DNA from 4 places in the Nitrobacter sp. MLSD-S21 genome. Region 2 is predicted to be linked to each of the others. Evidence: predicted binding sites of a transcription regulator. Region 2 holds the regulator's gene; each other region holds the start of a gene.

Region 1 (2,203 bases), 670 kb from region 2:
ACGCCTGTGCTTCCGTGGGAACGAAAGACTCAATCCTCCGCTTCCGTCTCGTCATCGTCGGTGTCGCGCTCAGGGCTACCGGCCAGAATCTGCTCGGCGATCAGTCCTGAATTCTGCCGGATAGCCGTCTCGACCTTGGCGGTGATGTCGGGATTGGCCCGCAAGAACGCTTTCGCGTTTTCGCGGCCCTGCCCCATGCGCTGACTGTCATAGGAGAACCAGGCGCCGGATTTTTCAACGATGCCGGCCTTGACGCCAAGATCGAGGATTTCTCCCATCTTGGAGATGCCCTCGCCGTACATGATGTCGAACTCGACCTGTTTGAAAGGCGGCGCCAGCTTGTTCTTCACGACCTTGACGCGGGTCTGATTGCCAACGACCTCGTCGCGTTCCTTGATCGCCCCGATGCGGCGGATGTCGAGGCGCACCGAGGCATAGAACTTCAGCGCGTTGCCGCCAGTTGTCGTCTCCGGCGAACCGTACATCACCCCGATCTTCATGCGGATCTGGTTGATGAAGATCACCATGGTGTTTGACTTGTTGATCGAGGCGGTAAGCTTGCGCAGCGCCTGGCTCATCAGCCGCGCTTGTAGCCCCGGCAGCGCGTCGCCCATCTCGCCCTCGAGTTCGGCGCGCGGCACGAGCGCCGCGACCGAGTCGATGATCAGCACATCCACAGCGCCCGAGCGCACCAGCGTATCGGCGATTTCCAGCGCCTGCTCGCCATGATCGGGCTGCGATATCAAAAGGTCGTCGACATTCACACCGAGCTTGCGAGCATAGACCGGATCAAGCGCGTGCTCGGCGTCGATGAAGGCGCAGATGCCACCCTTTTTTTGCGCCTCGGCGACCGCATGCAGCGCCAGCGTGGTCTTGCCGGAGGACTCCGGACCGTAGACCTCCACGATGCGTCCCTTGGGCAGACCGCCGACCCCGAGCGCGATGTCGAGGCCCAGCGAGCCCGAGGAGATAACCTCCACATCCATGGACTTGTCGTTCTTGCCCAGCTTCATCACCGAGCCCTTGCCGAACTGACGCTCAATCTGTGACAGCGCGGCGGACAGGGCCTTGGACTTATCCATGGAGGATCCTTCGACGATACGCAGGGCAGCTTGGGACATAGGCCGGGCTCCTTATGAACGGGATTCGCGGGCGGGACAACGAATGGCGCCGTGGTTGATCGGATGGAAAATATGTACCCCATTTGTTCTAAGTTCGCAATATGTTCTTTTCAGTGAATGGATACTGGCCCGTTCCGCGGCCTCAGTGGCCTGGTTCGAGTTTGAACCAAATGCAGACCTAGCCGTTTATCAGCCATCACCGCACGATCTGTGGCTCTTATCGGTGACTGAGAGTGCTTCACGCTCCCGCCTTACAACCAGCGGGATGGCCAATGTGCGAGAAGTGTGAACTCATCGACAGGAAGATTGCCCAGCTTCGCTCGTTTACTGGTCCTGACTTGGACTCTCTCAGCCGAGCCACCATGCGCGCTGCCATCGAAGCCATGCAGGCGGAGAAAGCAGCCCTTAAGTGCGGCATCAAGAATTAAGGCCATCTCAGTGGGCGGCATCTTTCAGTTCTGGTTTCGCGTTATTCGCCCCCTATCCGATCGCGAAATCCTCTCCTAATTCGATCTTAAGAGTCTGGTGCCAGCCTACCGTGATGAAAAAGATCCTGGTGCTGGCGATCGTGCTGGTCGCAATCAATCAATGGGATACGAATTACAATCACGGGACCCTGACCCGGGCCGGCTTTTCCTTGGCAAGAGCTCTTGGCCAAGCATTCGGCATTTAGAAACGTCGCCGGCGAAAACATCCGCGCTGGATCAATGCACGCGAGATCGACGACGTCACGGCCGTTGTCCTCGCAGGTTGCAAGGGTGTGCTGCTTTCCGATTCGGACCCTCGACCGGCCTGACGATGCCGATCGAATCCAACCCGTCATTGTCTAGATCTGGCGATCGACAAGCCTAAACCGCATCGATGCGCGCCTCGACGCCGACGGTTACCCGGCATTCGGATACAGACAAGGTCAGCAGTGTTGCCGGAAATCATCAGCACGACGTGGAGTCGGCAACGCCGCCAAAATCCTTTTGACTGTGCAACGCGATTTGCATTTGCTGGCGATCGCTGGGTAGCAGGATTAAGTACGATGCTGGAAGCAATTACTGCCGTCTTTGGAATTATGAGCGCCGGCATTTTCC
Region 2 (2,203 bases):
TGATCTCGGCGCTGGTGATGCCGGCCGGGCTTCTCGGACTTGCGGCCATGCCGTTTGGCTTCGACGGCGTGTTCTGGCGGCTGATGGACTTTGGCATCGAATGGATGGTCGCTGTGGCTCAATGGGTAGCGGCGCTTCCGGGCGCCATCGGTCATACGGCTGCTTTTGGAACGGGGCCGCTGCTCGCGGCGACCGCGGGCATCATTCTGCTCGGACTGTTGAGAACACCGCTGCGCTGGAGCGGCGCGGTTGTGGTCGCGCTGGCGATCGTGTGGTCATTTGCGGTGACGCCGCCGGATATCCTGATCTCCGCGGAAGGTCGCAATGTCGCCGTGAGGGGCGGGGACGGCCGGCTGCGCCTCATCAGTACGAGTAAGGACTCTTTCACGGTCAGGGAATGGCTTGCCGCCGACGGGGATGGGCGTGGGTCTGCCGACCCTACGCTGGCGGAAGGCGTCTCATGCGACGATGAGGGCTGCGTGGTCAAGGTGAGTGGAGGTGGACTTGTCGCGCTTACGCGGCGTCCGGAGGCGATGCAGGATGATTGTACGCGGGCGGAGCTCATGGTGACGCCGTGGCAGGCTCCGGAGGGGTGCCCAGCGCAGGTGATCGATCAAAACAGGCTGCGGCGTGAAGGCGCTCTTGCCTTGTGGCGAACCCCAAGTGCTTCAAGATCTGGTGCTTCAAGATCCGGCTTTGCTGTTGATGCCGTACGTCCTGTCGGCGTCGATCGTCCCTGGTCATCCGCTGCCGTCGATGAACAGTCGGCACAGCTGCAATCAAAACCGGAACCCCCGGCCGACGCCACGCCGGTGCCCGAGGATCTCCAGCCGGACGATTGAACGGCTTGTCCACGGTTGGAGCCTTTCGCTCCTGATGAAATCAGTACTTGCGGTAAATGCCGATCAGTCTGCCCTGGATCTGGACCCGATTGGGCGGAAGTATGCGAACTTCGTAAGCCGTGTTCGCCGGCTCCAGCGCGATCGAAGCACCGCGACGGCGGAAGCGTTTCAACGTCGCTTCTTCTTCGTCGATCAGGGCAACGACGATGTCGCCGGTATCAGCGGTCTGGTTCCGCTGGATCAACGCAAGATCGCCATCGAGAATTCCGGCATCGACCATAGAATCGCCGCGTACCTCAAGCGCGTAGTGTTCGCCGGTACCAAGCATGTCGGGCGGCACGCTGACGGTGTGGCTGCAGGTCTGCAACGCTTCGATCGGCGTGCCGGCTGCAATCCGTCCCATCACCGGTACGGCGACCGGACGTTCCACATCGTCGACGACAGCGCCGCCGCTGCGGCGGACTTTGCCCAGATTGCCTTCGATGACGCTCGGTGTGAAACCGCGACGGCCGCCGCCGCCGCTGGCGGCGAGTTCGGGCAGTTTGATGACTTCGATGGCGCGGGCGCGGTTGGGCAGACGGCGGATGAATCCTCGTTCTTCCAGCGCGGTAATCAGGCGATGGATGCCGGACTTCGAGCGCAGGTCGAGCGCGTCCTTCATTTCATCGAACGAGGGCGGCACGCCGGATTCTTTCAGCCGTTCGTTGATAAAACGCAGGAGTTCATACTGTTTGCGCGTGAGCATCCCGACCCAGTCCCTGGTTGATGGGTTCTTGCCAACTAGGGGACATCGGGCCTGCAGCCCTTATAACCCCGCGGCACGAACCTCGAAACAAATCATGAACATACACTATATGTTCGATATGTGTTCCGCAACCCTTTAATTTAAGGTCAACAAAGCGACGTTTTATGACAGCGAAAGCTTAATGATGGCGCAGGGCTCGCCTTTGCTTGCGGCCGGCGCAAATGGCGTGCGGATTACGAGAGCCTCTGCCGCAGCGAGTTTTCCCATCAGCGAGCTGTCCTGATGCCCGATCGGCGTCGCGACCGGCAAGCCGTCCGTCGAGGGTGTGAGTCGGGCGCGCAGATAATCCTGCCTGGCTTGATTGGCGCTAACATCGCTGCCGAGCAGCGCCGGTTCAATGCAGTGGTGCACATCTTCACGCCCCGATAGCGCGCGAATCAGCGGCACCATGAACAGAAACGCGCAGATGTAGGACGAGACGGGATTGCCGGGGAGGCCGATCACCCGCATCGGGCCTAGACGTCCGTGCATCATCGGCTTGCCCGGCCGCAGTGCGATCCGCCAGAACGCAATCTCCACGCCTTCCGCCTCCAGCGCACGCTTGACGAAGTCATGG
Region 3 (2,203 bases), 360 kb from region 2:
AGCGCCCCAGTCGGTATTATTGACGTTGTTGGTCACCTGAACGCCAGTCAGGGTGCCAAGGCTCCGGTATCGGTTAGAGGTCACGGCGGCGCCGCCCTTCACGTAAAGCAACGTGGCATCCCAAGCATACCCGACCTGGCCAGTGAACAGGCCGAACGCACCCAGATGGCTGTCGTTGGTGAAGGCAGGGAAGGCGAGGCTGGCACGGCGACCACTTATATCGGCCCAGTTACCCTGAGCTTCCAGCCCGAACACCCAATTGCTGCTCTGCCAGCGATAGCCGATCTGACCACCGGCCGTGCCGCCGGTTGCGTCATGGCAACCTTCACGCGCCACGACAACCCCTGCGGGCGTCGTGAAGTCCCAGCAATTGCGGCTCGATCCCCAGCCACCGTTCGCGCCGATGTAGAAGCCGCTCCAATCGTAAATCGCGGCCACCATCGGAGGGGCCTTCGTATATGGACGCGGGGCAAGGTCGGCCGCAGTGGCGGGCGCGGCACCAAGGCCAATAGCGAGAGCACCGACGGCCCCAATCAGAAACTTGTTCATTTCAATCCCCGGATTTTTGCTTTAATTTCAACAACTAAAGCGCGAGCGCTGCTAGTTACCCCGAAACTTGTGAATCAGTTATACCCTCAGGCGCGGCAAATTGCCGTCTCTCAAATGCAACACTCTAGGTCAAATTGGTTGTCCCCGCGGGCGGAGTATCTCGGCGAGAGGTCTGCGCGGACTTTTGGGCTTATTCTTGAGAACAAATAAAGAACATTATACCATACTCGATCCGTGGATAACCCGGCGATGAGCCTCTCGGCGCGGCGAGGGGAGTGTAGGCTGCTTGAACGCCGTCACGGCTCGATTTTGAAGCGGCAACATCCGTTTGGGTTAGCACCGGTTTTGAGCTAGCAATCGGGAATTGGGGACATGGAGAACGGCGATGGCGGGTAGCGTGAACAAAGTTATTCTGATTGGCAATCTCGGAGCCGACCCGGAAATCAAGCGGACCCAGGACGGACGGCCGATCGCCAATCTGCGGATTGCAACCTCTGAAACCTGGCGCGACAGGACCAGCGGCGAGCGCAAGGAAAAAACAGAGTGGCATCGCGTCGTGATTTTCAACGAAGGCCTCTGCAAGGTTGTTGAGCAGTATTTGAAGAAAGGCTCCAAGGTCTACATCGAGGGTCAGTTGCAGACCCGAAAATGGACCGACCAAAGCGGTGTCGAAAAATACTCCACCGAAGTGGTGCTACAGAATTTCAATTCGACTCTGACAATGCTCGATGGCCGCAACAGCGGCGGTGGCGGCAACTTCGGATCTGACGATTCCGGCGGCGACTTCGGGTCCGGAAGTCCGTCAGGCGGAGCGCCGCGCCGCGCCGCGGCCGCCGGTAGCCACCGCAGCGACATGGACGACGACATTCCGTTTTAGCGAGTGAAAATAACCTGGTGTTTACTGCGCCGGTTTTTGGCGATCCCGGCAGGATTCGAACCTGCAACCCGCGGAGTAGAAATCCGCTACTCTATCCAGTTGAGCTACGGGACCGTTTAAAGCTTCATCTCCCAAAAGCTTCATCTCACCGCAATATGAAAAAACCGCCTTCGCGCCAAGTCCGATCCGAACCATTTCGATCGGGCGGGCGACAAACACGTGCGATCCGTTCGTCTCGAGTGCGTACAGACGCCTCGTACGGGCAGTCCGAGGACGATGAATCGGAATTCCTTTGCGCTGGACTTATACTGTAGCGACACGGGATAAAGCAATGAATCTGCTACATTTTGGTGCATTTTCTGGCACGGGCGGTTTGATTCTGACATTCGCATCCCGTTCAGGCCGGTGTCGCGAAGTTAAAAACGAACGACCAACAGCAAGTATAACCTGTTAGTGGAGTTTTGGCCGTGATCGTGTTTCGGACTCGCGGCCCATGGATTGCAAGTGTCAAATTCGATTTCGATGCCGCACAGCGCAGAACTCTGACCCGGGGCCACCCCAGCGACATTTACGCGCGCAGGAGCTTTTTATGACCAGGATGGTTCGCGCCGTAGCCCTCTGTGCGACCTTACTCATCGGGCTTGGATCAGCTGCCCTGGCGGCAGATAAAGCCTTCAAGCGGGATGATCTTGCCGACGCGGCAATCAAGCTCGAGGCTCAGATCAAGAGCGAAGCAGGCACTATCACCAAATCGGCCCCGACTTTGCGCGCCGATGC
Region 4 (2,203 bases), on a different contig from region 2:
TTTTCGACCTCGCGCGAAATTGCCTGCCAGTGCCCGGGATCGGCCAGCCAGTCCGGGCGATTTGCCACGAAAGTCCAGGTCCGGATCTGCGCGATCCGTCCCGACAAGGTATCGATATCTCCGTCGGCACGATCGGCCTGCGCGACCTGGGCCGCGAACCAGTCGTCAGGAATCTTGCCTTCACGCATCAGAAAGCCAAACAGTGTCGTCACCAGTTCGGCGTGAGCCGCCGGCGCGATCTTGCGATAATCCGGAATTTGGCAAGCGTCCCACAGCCGCTCCACCGCGGCCGCGCTTTGCGCCATGGCGCGCACCTCGACGTCGCGCGCCGCGTGATCGAGCACCCGCAAATCTTCGGCGATCGGCGCGCGGGTCAGCGCCTCGTGCGAAGGAGTCAGCGCCAGCGAGACTTGCAACCCGCCAAGCGAAGAAAAATCGAGATCGGAATTGCGCCACTGCAGCGTTCTGACTGCCTCAAAAGTGTGGTTCTGCAGCGCGTCCACGAGTTCGGGCTCGAACGGCGCGCAGCGCCCGGTGGTGCCGAAGGTGCCGTTGCGAGTGGCGCGGCCGGCGCGGCCAGCAATCTGCGCGAACTCAGCAGGCGTGAGCCGGCGAAACTGGTAGCCGTCGTATTTACGGTCCGAAGCGAAGGCAACGTGATCGACGTCAAGATTGAGACCCATGCCGACCGCGTCGGTGGCGACCAGATAATCGACGTCACCGGATTGGAACATCGCAACCTGCGCATTGCGGGTGCGCGGGCTAAGCGATCCCAACACCACCGCTGCCCCGCCGTGTTGGCGTCGGATCAGTTCGGCAATGGCGTAAACCTCGTCCGCCGAGAAGGCGACGATCGCAGTACGGCGAGGCTGCCGGGTGATCTTGCGGTCGCCGGCGAATTCAAGCTGGGATAGCCGCGGGCGCGTGACGATACTCGCGCCAGGCAAAAGCCGCTCGACGATCGGGCGCATGGTGGCTGCGCCGAGCAGCAACGTCTCGTCGCGGCCACGCCGGCGTAGCAGGCGGTCGGTGAAAACATGGCCCCTTTCAAGGTCGGCCGCGATCTGGATTTCATCGATGGCGAGGAAAGACACGTCAAGATCCCGCGGCATCGCTTCGACGGTCGAGACCCAAAAGCGCGGGCGGGCCGGCTTGATCTTCTCCTCACCGGTGACCAGGGCGACGGAATCCGCCCCGGCGCGGTCGACAATCTTGTTGTAGATTTCGCGAGCGAGCAGTCGCAGCGGCAGGCCGATAATGCCGGAGGAATGCGCCAGCATCCGCTCGATGGCCAAGTGGGTCTTGCCAGTATTGGTCGGACCGAGCACTGCCGTCACGCCCGCGCCGGGCGCGCGACCGTTGCCGGGCGAAGATATCGAAGATGAAAAGGCCATATTTTCCGAGGGCTTTTGCGGCGCTAGCGGAGCGGGAAGGCGAATGTCAAATCCAAAGCTCCACTGGAGGCTATTGGCTTGGCTCGATCGATCCCAACATTTGCGTAGGCACCCTGCTTGCAGGGGACGCAACCGCACCACGGGATCGGAGGTGTTTCACAATGCGACGCATGCCGAGCCGCAGCTTAAGCTTTGGAACGAGTCCGGAACGAATCGCGCCCGAATCGCTGACTCCTGATCTATCTGGCTTCGTTCACCGCAACATCTCGTGTTTGAATGGACCTATGGAAACTAGATCAAGTTCTGCACCGCTTAACAAGAGTAGCAATTTCTCTTAGTTTATGAATCCATGAACGCATGAATTCAACAGCAGGAGTCAACAGGATTCTCTTGCAGCGAAACGACCTGTCGCCAGTCCCGCGCAGTGCCCACTCCTACCGGGTTTTAGCTGCCGTCTGCGGCGGTATGGCAGTCGTGTGGAACTCGGTCGCCTCCAGCTTGCCCGTGCCTAGCGGCGTTGGAATTGTCAGACGATAGGGTACGAGCACGCGTGTGCCGGCGATCGGCGCCAGCCAGATCTCCATGTTGCGCTCGGCGGCGAGATATTTGATCGCGAAGCGGTCCGGGACGTAGCCGGCGATCGGCGAGAAAAAGATCGCACAGACCACGACCGGGCCTTGATAGCCTTTTCCCGACTTCACGGTGTCCATGCGCTTGAAGTCGAGGCGCAGGTCGTAGCGCATGCGGCCGTCGAAGATCCCGGTCGAGGCATGACAGGCGCTGGGGCCGAGCGGGTCGGTAGTGCCGGG

Evidence for each region. Region 2 encodes LexA, which represses DNA repair genes until DNA is damaged. Its sites were predicted from a motif close to TGTTCNNNNTGTGTTCNG; they were not measured.
Region 1: recA (recombinase RecA) is a predicted target of LexA. The motif match lies at 1,213-1,230, and genes of this name have one in related genera.
Region 3: AC1RT6_RS04075 (single-stranded DNA-binding protein) is a predicted target of LexA. The motif match lies at 748-765, and genes of this name have one in related genera.
Region 4: AC1RT6_RS08720 (helicase-related protein) is a predicted target of LexA. The motif match lies at 1,588-1,605, and genes of this name have one in related genera.

Annotation. Positions count from the first base shown of each region.
Region 1 covers NZ_JBXASZ010000001.1:1,118,166-1,120,368, forward strand. Annotated here, with positions in the region: gene recA (recombinase RecA) at 30-1,121, opposite strand; gene AC1RT6_RS05630 (hypothetical protein) at 1,663-1,794, shown strand.
Region 2 covers NZ_JBXASZ010000001.1:451,424-453,626, forward strand. Annotated here, with positions in the region: partial or broken gene AC1RT6_RS02260 (ComEC/Rec2 family competence protein) at 1-842, shown strand, start outside; gene lexA (transcriptional repressor LexA) at 883-1,587, opposite strand; gene AC1RT6_RS02270 (molybdopterin molybdotransferase MoeA) at 1,750-2,203, opposite strand, start outside.
Region 3 covers NZ_JBXASZ010000001.1:814,551-816,753, forward strand. Annotated here, with positions in the region: gene AC1RT6_RS04070 (outer membrane protein) at 1-549, opposite strand, end outside; gene AC1RT6_RS04075 (single-stranded DNA-binding protein) at 935-1,426, shown strand; tRNA gene AC1RT6_RS04080 (tRNA-Arg) at 1,464-1,540, opposite strand; gene AC1RT6_RS04085 (alpha-2-macroglobulin family protein) at 2,016-2,203, shown strand, end outside.
Region 4 covers NZ_JBXASZ010000002.1:593,677-595,879, forward strand. Annotated here, with positions in the region: gene AC1RT6_RS08720 (helicase-related protein) at 1-1,394, opposite strand, end outside; gene AC1RT6_RS08725 (DUF3108 domain-containing protein) at 1,829-2,203, opposite strand, start outside.